Regions from separate parts of the Halomonas sp. H10-59 genome, predicted to be linked through region 2. Evidence: predicted binding sites of a transcription regulator. Region 2 holds the regulator's gene; the other holds the start of a gene.
The links. The regulator FNR, encoded in region 2, switches genes on or off when oxygen is low (the NO sensors DNR and NnrR bind a similar motif). The targets are predictions, from matches to a motif close to TTGATNTANATCAA.

Region 1: ccoM (cytochrome c oxidase subunit CcoM) is a predicted target of FNR. The motif match lies at 1,909-1,922, and genes of this name have one in related genera.

What each region holds. Positions count from the first base shown of each region.
Region 1 covers NZ_CP098828.1:1,782,487-1,786,694, reverse strand. The annotation lists gene NFG57_RS07980 (proline--tRNA ligase) at 1-1,564, shown strand, start outside; gene ccoM (cytochrome c oxidase subunit CcoM) at 1,733-1,846, opposite strand; gene NFG57_RS07970 (peptidylprolyl isomerase) at 2,042-2,548, opposite strand; gene rfaH (transcription/translation regulatory transformer protein RfaH) at 2,571-3,113, opposite strand; gene NFG57_RS07960 (MFS transporter) at 3,329-4,208, shown strand, end outside.
Region 2 covers NZ_CP098828.1:749,708-753,915, forward strand. The annotation lists gene NFG57_RS03405 (3'-5' exonuclease) at 1-514, shown strand, start outside; gene NFG57_RS03410 (hypothetical protein) at 564-803, shown strand; gene ttcA (tRNA 2-thiocytidine(32) synthetase TtcA) at 1,190-2,149, shown strand; gene fnr (fumarate/nitrate reduction transcriptional regulator Fnr) at 2,309-3,049, opposite strand; gene NFG57_RS03425 (sulfite exporter TauE/SafE family protein) at 3,204-3,890, opposite strand; gene ccoS (cbb3-type cytochrome oxidase assembly protein CcoS) at 3,887-4,117, opposite strand; gene NFG57_RS03435 (heavy metal translocating P-type ATPase) at 4,114-4,208, opposite strand, start outside.

The DNA of each region.
Region 1 (4,208 bases), 1.0 Mb from region 2:
GGAGCGTATCGTGCGCGAGGAGATGGACCGTGCCGGCGCCCAGGAGCTGCTGATGCCGGCGGTGCAGCCGGCCGAGCTGTGGCAGGAGTCCGGCCGCTGGGAGCAGTACGGTCCGGAACTGCTGCGCCTGAAGGATCGACACCAGCGTGACTACTGCGTCGGCCCGACCCACGAAGAGGTGATCACCGACCTGGTACGCAAGGAGATCGCCAGCTACAAGCAGCTGCCGGCCAACTTCTACCAGATCCAGACCAAGTTCCGTGACGAAATCCGTCCGCGCTTCGGGGTCATGCGCTCGCGTGAGTTCATCATGAAGGACGCCTACTCCTTCCACCTGGACGAGGCCTCGCTCAAGGACACCTACCAGAAGATGTACGACGCCTACGTGCGCATCTTCACTCGCCTGGGTCTCGACTTCCGTCCGGTGATCGCCGACAACGGCTCCATCGGCGGTACCGGCTCCCACGAATTCCACGTACTGGCCGACTCCGGCGAGGACGATATCGTCTTCTCCACCGAGTCCGACTACGCTGCCAACATGGAAAAGGCCGAGGCCCTGCCTGCGCCCCTGGACAGCGATGCCCGCCGCGCCGAGCCCGCCGAGGAGCTGAGGCTGGTCGACACCCCCAATGCCAAGACCATCGCCACCCTGGTCGAGCAGCACGGCCTGCCCATCGAGAAGACCATCAAGACCCTGATGGTGCACGGCCACGAGGGCGGCCTGGTGGCGCTGCTGGTGCGCGGTGATCATGAACTCAACGAGGTCAAGGCCGAACACCTCGAGGAGGTGGCGACACCGCTGACCATGGCTAGCGAAGAAGAGATCCGCGCCGCCGTTGGCGCCGGCCCCGGCTCGCTGGGCCCGGTCGGGCTCGAGATGCCGATCGTCATCGATCGCAGCGTGGCGCTGATGAGCGACTTCGGCGCCGGTGCCAACGTCGACGGCAAGCACTACTTCGGCATCAACTGGGAGCGCGACGTGGCCCTGCCCAAGGTCGCCGACCTGCGTAACGTGGTCGAGGGTGACCCGTCACCCGACGGCAAGGGCGTGCTATCGATCAAGCGCGGCATCGAGGTAGGCCACGTGTTCCAGCTCGGTCGCAAGTACAGCGAGGCGATGAACGCCACCGTGCTGGGCGACGAAGGCAAGGCGGTTCACCCCTGGATGGGCTGCTACGGCATCGGCATCACCCGCGTGGTGGCCTCTGCCATCGAGCAGAACCACGACCAGGGCGGGATCATCTGGCCCGACGCCATCGCCCCCTTCCATATCGCCATCGTGCCGATGAACGCCCACAAGTCCCAGCGCGTGCGCGAGACCAGCGAGCGCCTGCATGACGAACTCAGCGCCGCCGGCTTCGACGTGCTGCTGGATGATCGTGATCTGCGTCCCGGCGTGCGCTTCGCCGATCAGGAACTGATGGGCCTGCCCCATCGACTGGTGGTGGGCGATCGCAGCCTCGACAAGGGTGAGCTCGAGTACAAGGGTCGCCGTGACAGCGAGGCCACCATGGTGCCCGCCGACGAGATCGTCGAGTTCCTCAAGCAGCGCGTCGCCCGTTAAGGCCCCGCGTGGCGCGCCGCGGCTTGTCGCGGCGCGCCTGGCAGGCGGGTCCAGAGGAATTCAGGCGAGTTCAGGTGATCTCAGAAGCAATGAACCAAAAAAAAACCGACCCCGAAGGGTCGGTTGAAAAAGGGGGATGACTCCCCCTCCCCTGACGCTGGTTGACGACTATCGCTTGCGACGGTGAGCGTCGCGGATGATAAAAGCGATCCAGCCGGCCATGAAGGCCACAGAGAGAGCGACGGCACCCAGCCCGAAAATGACGGCGTTGTCGACGTACATGGCGCTGTCCTCCTGTCTCTGTGTCGATGAATTCATGGTACCCGGTCGGCCCTTGAATTGTGCTGACCTGCGTCAAGGGTGACCGCGAGACATCGGCCCGCCATGACGACGAAAAAGCCGCCTTCAAAAGGCGGCTTTTTCGTCGTCTGTGGCACCCTTTCAGCGAGAGCGCCTCCAGCTACCACTGCCGGGACCCTAGAGGACCTTGCGGTCCTCCACCTCGGAGGCCTCGGTGCCGGGCGGCAGCGGGTGCCCCTTAGCCAGTTCGGCGCGGGTCGCCTGGCGAATATCGAGCACCTCGAGGCGATACGACAGGGTCTCCCCGGCCAGGGGGTGGTTGGTGTCCACCACCACGCTGTCCCCCTTGACCTCCACCACGCTGACGATCTGCGGGCCGGCATCGCCGGGAGTCTGGAAGCACATGCCGGGGCGCAGATCGGTGCCGGGAAAGGCCTGGCGCCCCACCTCGCGCACCAGCGACTCGTCGCGCAGGCCATAGGCCTCGGCCGGGGACAGGGTGACGCTGAGGCGGCTGCCGACCTCGGCGTCGACCAGGGCGCGCTCGAGGCCTTCCATCAGGTTGCCGTGACCGTGCAGATACTCCAGCGGCTCATCGCGCTTCCAGGAATCGTCCAGGACGTCGCCCTGCTGGTTGCTCAGGACATAGTGCAGACGCACCACACACTGGGGAGAAATTCTCATCTCGGGCTCCTTGGGGTCGACATCAGTCCTGGCGCTTGAGCGCGGCGACGGGCATTTCCAGGCGCTGCTGGCGATGCAGCATGTTGAGCAGCACGATCGCCCGCTCTTCGCCCTTGTGGCTCTCGAACACCGCCTTGAGGTCCTTGAAGGGTCCGTCGGTGATCTCCACCGACTCTCCGGCCCGGAAGTAAAGCTGGCCAGGATCGTCGTCCTTGGCTTCGCCGTGCTGGCGCAGCAGGTCGATCAGCTCATCGCTGACCGGCACCGGCATCGACAGCCCGAAGGTCACGATCTTCAACACTCCGCGGGTCGAGCGAATCGGGCGCCAGTTGCTCTCGACCTGGTCGAGCCGCAGAAACAGATAGTAGGGGAACAGCGGCTCCTCGACCCAGGTCAGCTTGTTGCGGCGCTTCTTCTGCACCTCCAGCACTGGATGAAAGAGCTCGTATCCCTGGTTGGCCAGATGCTCGGCGGCCCGGAACGACTCTCCGCCCTTGCACTGGACCACGTACCAGCGCGGGGTGGCATCGCCCCCCAGGCCCGCCTCGATATTGCTGTGACTCATGTGACTCCTTCCAGACTCAACCACCACCAGCCACCAAGCCGGCAGTATCGCCTGTCATTGACGCGGTTCCCGGTGCGTTGCCGACGGCCCTTGATGATCACCGCTGGTATCGCCCCTGCGGCTTTGCAACAATTCGTCGAGCCGCACCGAGATGTTGCGCGCATTTTACCATTCGGAAGGCGGCCTGTGGCCGACCAACTGCAAGGAGGCTATCCATGCCCACCTCGTCCGGCCAGCATCCCTGGGTCGACGCCCTGCGCGTCTACCTGCGATTACCCGTGCTGGCCATGCTGTTTCTGGGCTTTTCTGCGGGCCTTCCCTTTCTGCTGGTGTTCTCCACCCTGACCACCTGGCTGCGTACCAGCGGGGTCGAGGTCGCCGCCATCGGTTTCTTCTCGTGGATTGGACTGCTGTACTCGATAAAGTTCTTCTGGGCACCGGTGGTGGACGCCTTCCGCCTGCCGCTGCTGACCCGCCTGCTGGGCCAGCGGCGCAGCTGGATGCTTGCCGGCCAGGCGCTGATCATGGGCGGCCTGCTGGGCCTTTCGTCACTCGACCCGGCCTCCCAGCTCGGCGCGGTGGCGCTGTTTGCGCTGATGGTGGCCTTCGGCTCGGCCACCCAGGACATCGCCATCGACGCCTTTCGTATCGAGTCGGCCGAGGACGAGGTCCAGGCAGCGATGGCGTCCACCTACATCATCGGCTATCGCGGCGGCCTGATCATGGCCGGTGCAGGGGCGCTGTATCTGGCGTCGGCCTTCTCCTGGCAGGTGTCCTATCAGTGCATGGCGGCACTGACGGCGGTGGGCATGATCACCGTACTGCTGCGTCCCGAGCCGCCGCGCCAACCGCTGGCCAGTCGCCTGGCCAAGGAGCCCCGGGTGCGCGCCTTCCTGCGCGCCAGCCGCGGCCGGCCCGCATGGGTCCGGCGCACCGGCGCCTGGTTGATCGGCTCCGTGGTCTGCCCCTTTCTCGACTTCTTCGGGCGCTTCGGACTGGGCGCACTGGGACTTTTGCTGTTTATCGGCATCTATCGCATCAGCGACCTGGCGATGGCCTCGATGGCCTATCCGCTCTACGTCGACCTGGGCTTCA
Region 2 (4,208 bases):
AACCACCGGTCTGGATACCCGTCATGCGGAGCTGGTGTCCATCGCTGCGGTACGCATTCGTGACGATCGCGTCTTGACCAGCGAGTCGCTGGACCTGCGGCTCGCGCGTCCTGCCAGCCTGAGTGGAGACTCCATCTGCATCCATCGCCTGCGAGGGGTCGACCTGGAAGGCGGCCTCGAGGTGCGCGAGGCCTTGACGACGCTGCTGGAATTTATCGGCAATCGCCCATTGGTCGGCTGGTGTATCGACTTCGACCTGGCCATGCTGGATCGCTACCTGAAGGCGGAGTTTGGCTTCTCGCTGCCCAACGCCACCATCGACGTGGCCCAGCAGTACCGCAAGCGGCTGCGCCGAAGTCACCCGGAAATCGAGGTGCAGCCGACCTTTGAACAATTGGCAGAGCGACTGGGAGTCCCGATCATGGGACGCCATACGGCCCTGGGCGACGCCGTCACCACCGCGCTGATGCATCTGCGCCTGGAGAGCGGGGCACTCACGGCGCCATCGCGCTGACCCGGTGCCACCCGCACCGGCAACCATTCACCTGCAAGGAGATCCTGTCATGAGTCTGCACGCCATGTTGACCCTTCTCGAGCCCACGCTGCTGGCGCTGGGCCTGGTCTCGGTGCTGGTGGCCTACCTCCAGTACTATCGCCGTACCCGGGACCTGTGGGGCATGGTCAAGTTCTGGGAGAAGCGCCTGACCCTGACCGTGCGCGAGTTTGGCTGGCAACGTGCCGGCATCCTGCTGCTGTTGCTGGGCGTGGTGGTGCGCTATCTGCTGGCGCTGAACGTCGTCTAGGGCTTGTCTGAAAAGTGCCTGCGCTCGGTAATACGGCGTTAAAAATCGTCTGGTGCGCCAGCCCGGTCAAAATGCTCATTTACACCCCGTAAACTGCGCTTTCTCACCGATTTTTGCCTTGTCTAACCTTCGCTCGTCGACTTTTCGGACAGCGCCTAGGGCCTGGCTGACAGGCACTTGCGTTCTTCGACTTGCCAGACCAGGCCACGACGCGCAAGGGCGCCACTACGGCGGTGTCGTCCTTGGCGCTTTCCGATGTGCTGCCGACGAAAAGCCTCTCCCGTATTGTCCTCGCCGGGGTAAGCGGTCGCTGACCTCTTCGCCACTAAAGCGTCCGGATGGTAGACTGGCGCCTCTTTCATTTTCAGCCGTGATGTCCCGCTCCCATGTCGCCACAGTCCGCCTCCGCCACCCTGTTCGATCCCCGTACCCCCGAGGATGACCATCTCTCGATCGATGCCGGCGTCAGCCCGGCCGACCCTGCTACGGATGGCGATCAGACGGAAGCCCAAGTTCAGGCCAAGGCACGGCGTGAGTTCAACAAGCTGCAGAAGCGCCTGCGCCGCCAGGCCGGTAACGCCATCATCGACTACGGCATGATCCAGGAAGGCGACAAGATCATGGTGTGTCTGTCTGGTGGCAAGGACAGCTACACCATGCTCGAGATCCTGCGCAGCCTTCAGCGCAACGCGCCGGTCAACTTCTCGCTGGTGGCGGTGAATCTGGATCAGAAGCAGCCGGGCTTTCCGGAGCATGTGCTGCCGAACTATCTGGACAGCATCGGCGTGGACTACCACATCCTCGAGCGCGACACCTATTCGGTGGTGAAGGAGAAGACGCCGGAGGGCAAGACCACCTGCGCGCTCTGCTCACGCCTGCGGCGCGGCTCGCTCTATGGTTTCGCCGAGGAGATCGGGGCGACCAAGATCGCCCTGGGCCACCACCGCGAGGACATTCTCGAGACGCTGTTTCTGAACATGTTCTTCGGTGGCAGCCTCAAGGCGATGCCGCCCAAGCTGCTCTCCGACGACGGCAAGAACATCGTTATCCGCCCGCTGGCGTACTGCCGCGAGGCCGATATCCAGGCCTACAGCGAGGCGATGGAGTTCCCGATCATCCCGTGCAACCTGTGTGGTTCCCAGCCCAACCTGCAGCGCCAGGTGGTCAAGGAGATGCTGGCCGAGTGGGAGGTCAAGCATCCCGGGCGCCTCGAGAGCATGTTCAAGGCGGTGACCAATGTGGCGCCGTCGCAGCTGGCGGATCGGCAACTGTTTGACTTCGAGGGGCTGGAGGCCGTACAGGCCGAACGCCAGGCCCGGCGCATCGACGTGGTGGATGCCGGCTGATCTCGCCAACAGCGAATGTGCAGGACGCCATGACAGCAAAAGAGGCCGCATCTCCGGAGGCGGCCTCTTTTTGTCATACGCCATCTATTACGCTCTGCTTTCCAGATCCTGGATACCGGGCCCTGCCGGCCAAGCCCGGCACACTGCCGCCAGGCCCGCTCAGGTAACTTCGGTGTCGGCCAGGGTCGACAGCGCGGTCAGGTCGAGGATATTGACCTCACGTCCCGATACCGCCACCAGATCCTGCTGCTGGAAACGCCCGAGGATACGGCTGACCGTTTCCACCGCCAGCCCCAGGTGATTGCCGATGTCGGCGCGGGACATGGACAGGCGGAAGCTGAACGGCGAATAGCCGCGGCGGCGGAAGCGGTCGGACAGGCCGAGGAAGAAGCAGGCCAGGCGCTGATCGGCGGTCTTGCGTGACAGCAGCTGCATCATCCGGCGGTCCTCTCGCAGCTCCTTGCTCAGGGTGCGAAACAGCTGGGCACGCAGCTCCGGTAGGGTCTGGGTCAGCGCATCGAGGCGGTCGAAGGGAATCTCGCACACCGTGGTGGTCTCCAGCGCCACCACGCTGCCGGGATAGCGGCCGTCGTCGATGCCATCCAGGCCAACCAGTTCACTGGGCAGGAAGAAGTTGGTCAACTGAGCTTCGCCGCTGCCTTCGGTGGTGATCTGCTTGAGACTCCCCGATCGGACCGCGAAGACGCTGGTGAAGCGATCTCCCTGCTCGACCAATCGTGTGCCTTTCTTGATCGGCGGGTGACGACGGATGATGGAATCGAAGCGCTCGAGGTCGGCGGTCTCCAGCGACAGCGGAAGGCATAAGGAACTCAGGCTGCAGGACTCACAGCGAGTCTCATGCAGCATGGGACGCCGCCGATCTTGGGCCGTAGGACTCATTCGCAGCTCCTGTGGATCTGGGATCGATATTGACTGGGCCATGGGGAGAACAGACGTCGCCCGTACAGCACGTTGATGGCACTATTCTACACCCTCAGATCAGCTAAAAGTGGCGTCTACCTCTTTAGGATTAATAACTTAGAGGTAGGATGCGTCATTGATGCAGCCCAGTCCAAAGTTGCCAGACGGCAAAGGCGATGATCATGCCAGCGGCGGCGAGGCGTGTTGCCCGATGCGCCAGCAGGGCCTGCATTTGTCTGGCGGCGAGGCCCGTCACCACCAGCGCCGGAAGCGTGCCAAGACCGAAGCTCGCCATCAGCAGTGCGCCCTCGAGGGGTTCGGCCCGTGCCAGGCTCCAGGCCAGCATCGAGTACACCAGGCCACAGGGCAGCCAGCCCCAGATGGCGCCCAGCGCCACCGCCTGGGGCAGACGCACCACCGGCAACAGGCGTCTGCCTGCGGGTTCCAGGTACCTCCAGAGGTGACGCCCCAGTGCCTCGACGTGACGCAGGCCTTTCCATAGATCGGCAATGTAAAGCGCCATCAGGATCAACATCAGGCTGGCGACGATCTGCATCAGGCCACGCAGGGTCGGCGAAAGGCCGATCACCGAACCCAGGGTGGCAACCAGAGCGCCCGCCACACAGTAGCTGGTGATACGACCTACATTGTAGCCGAGCACCAGAGAGCCCACCCGCCAAGGTTGACGCATGCTGGTGGGGATGGCAAAGGTCAGAGCGCTCATGATGCCGCCGCACATGCCAATACAGTGTGCACCACCAAGCAGACCAAACACGAAGGCCGCCATCATGGGAGGCAGTTCCAGGCCGGTAGGATTCACTCAGGCCCTCTGGACGATGGATCACGATCGGATGTCTGCGCAGGCGTTTCGGACGAGGAAGCGCCGTCATCGGCACTGCGAGTGTCGTCTTCATCTTCGAACAGGATGCGATAGGCGGGGCCTTCGAGGTCCTCGAACTGGTCGTTGCGCACCGCCCAGAAGAAGGCCCAGACCGCCAGGCCCAGCAGGATCAACGACAAGGGTATCAACAGGTAAAGGATGCTCATGGGCCGGGGCTTGCGGTGACGGGTGAAGGTGTCGCGGTCGGCCTGGTGCGTCCGCGCCGCAGACGCAGGGCATTGCCGATGACCAGCAACG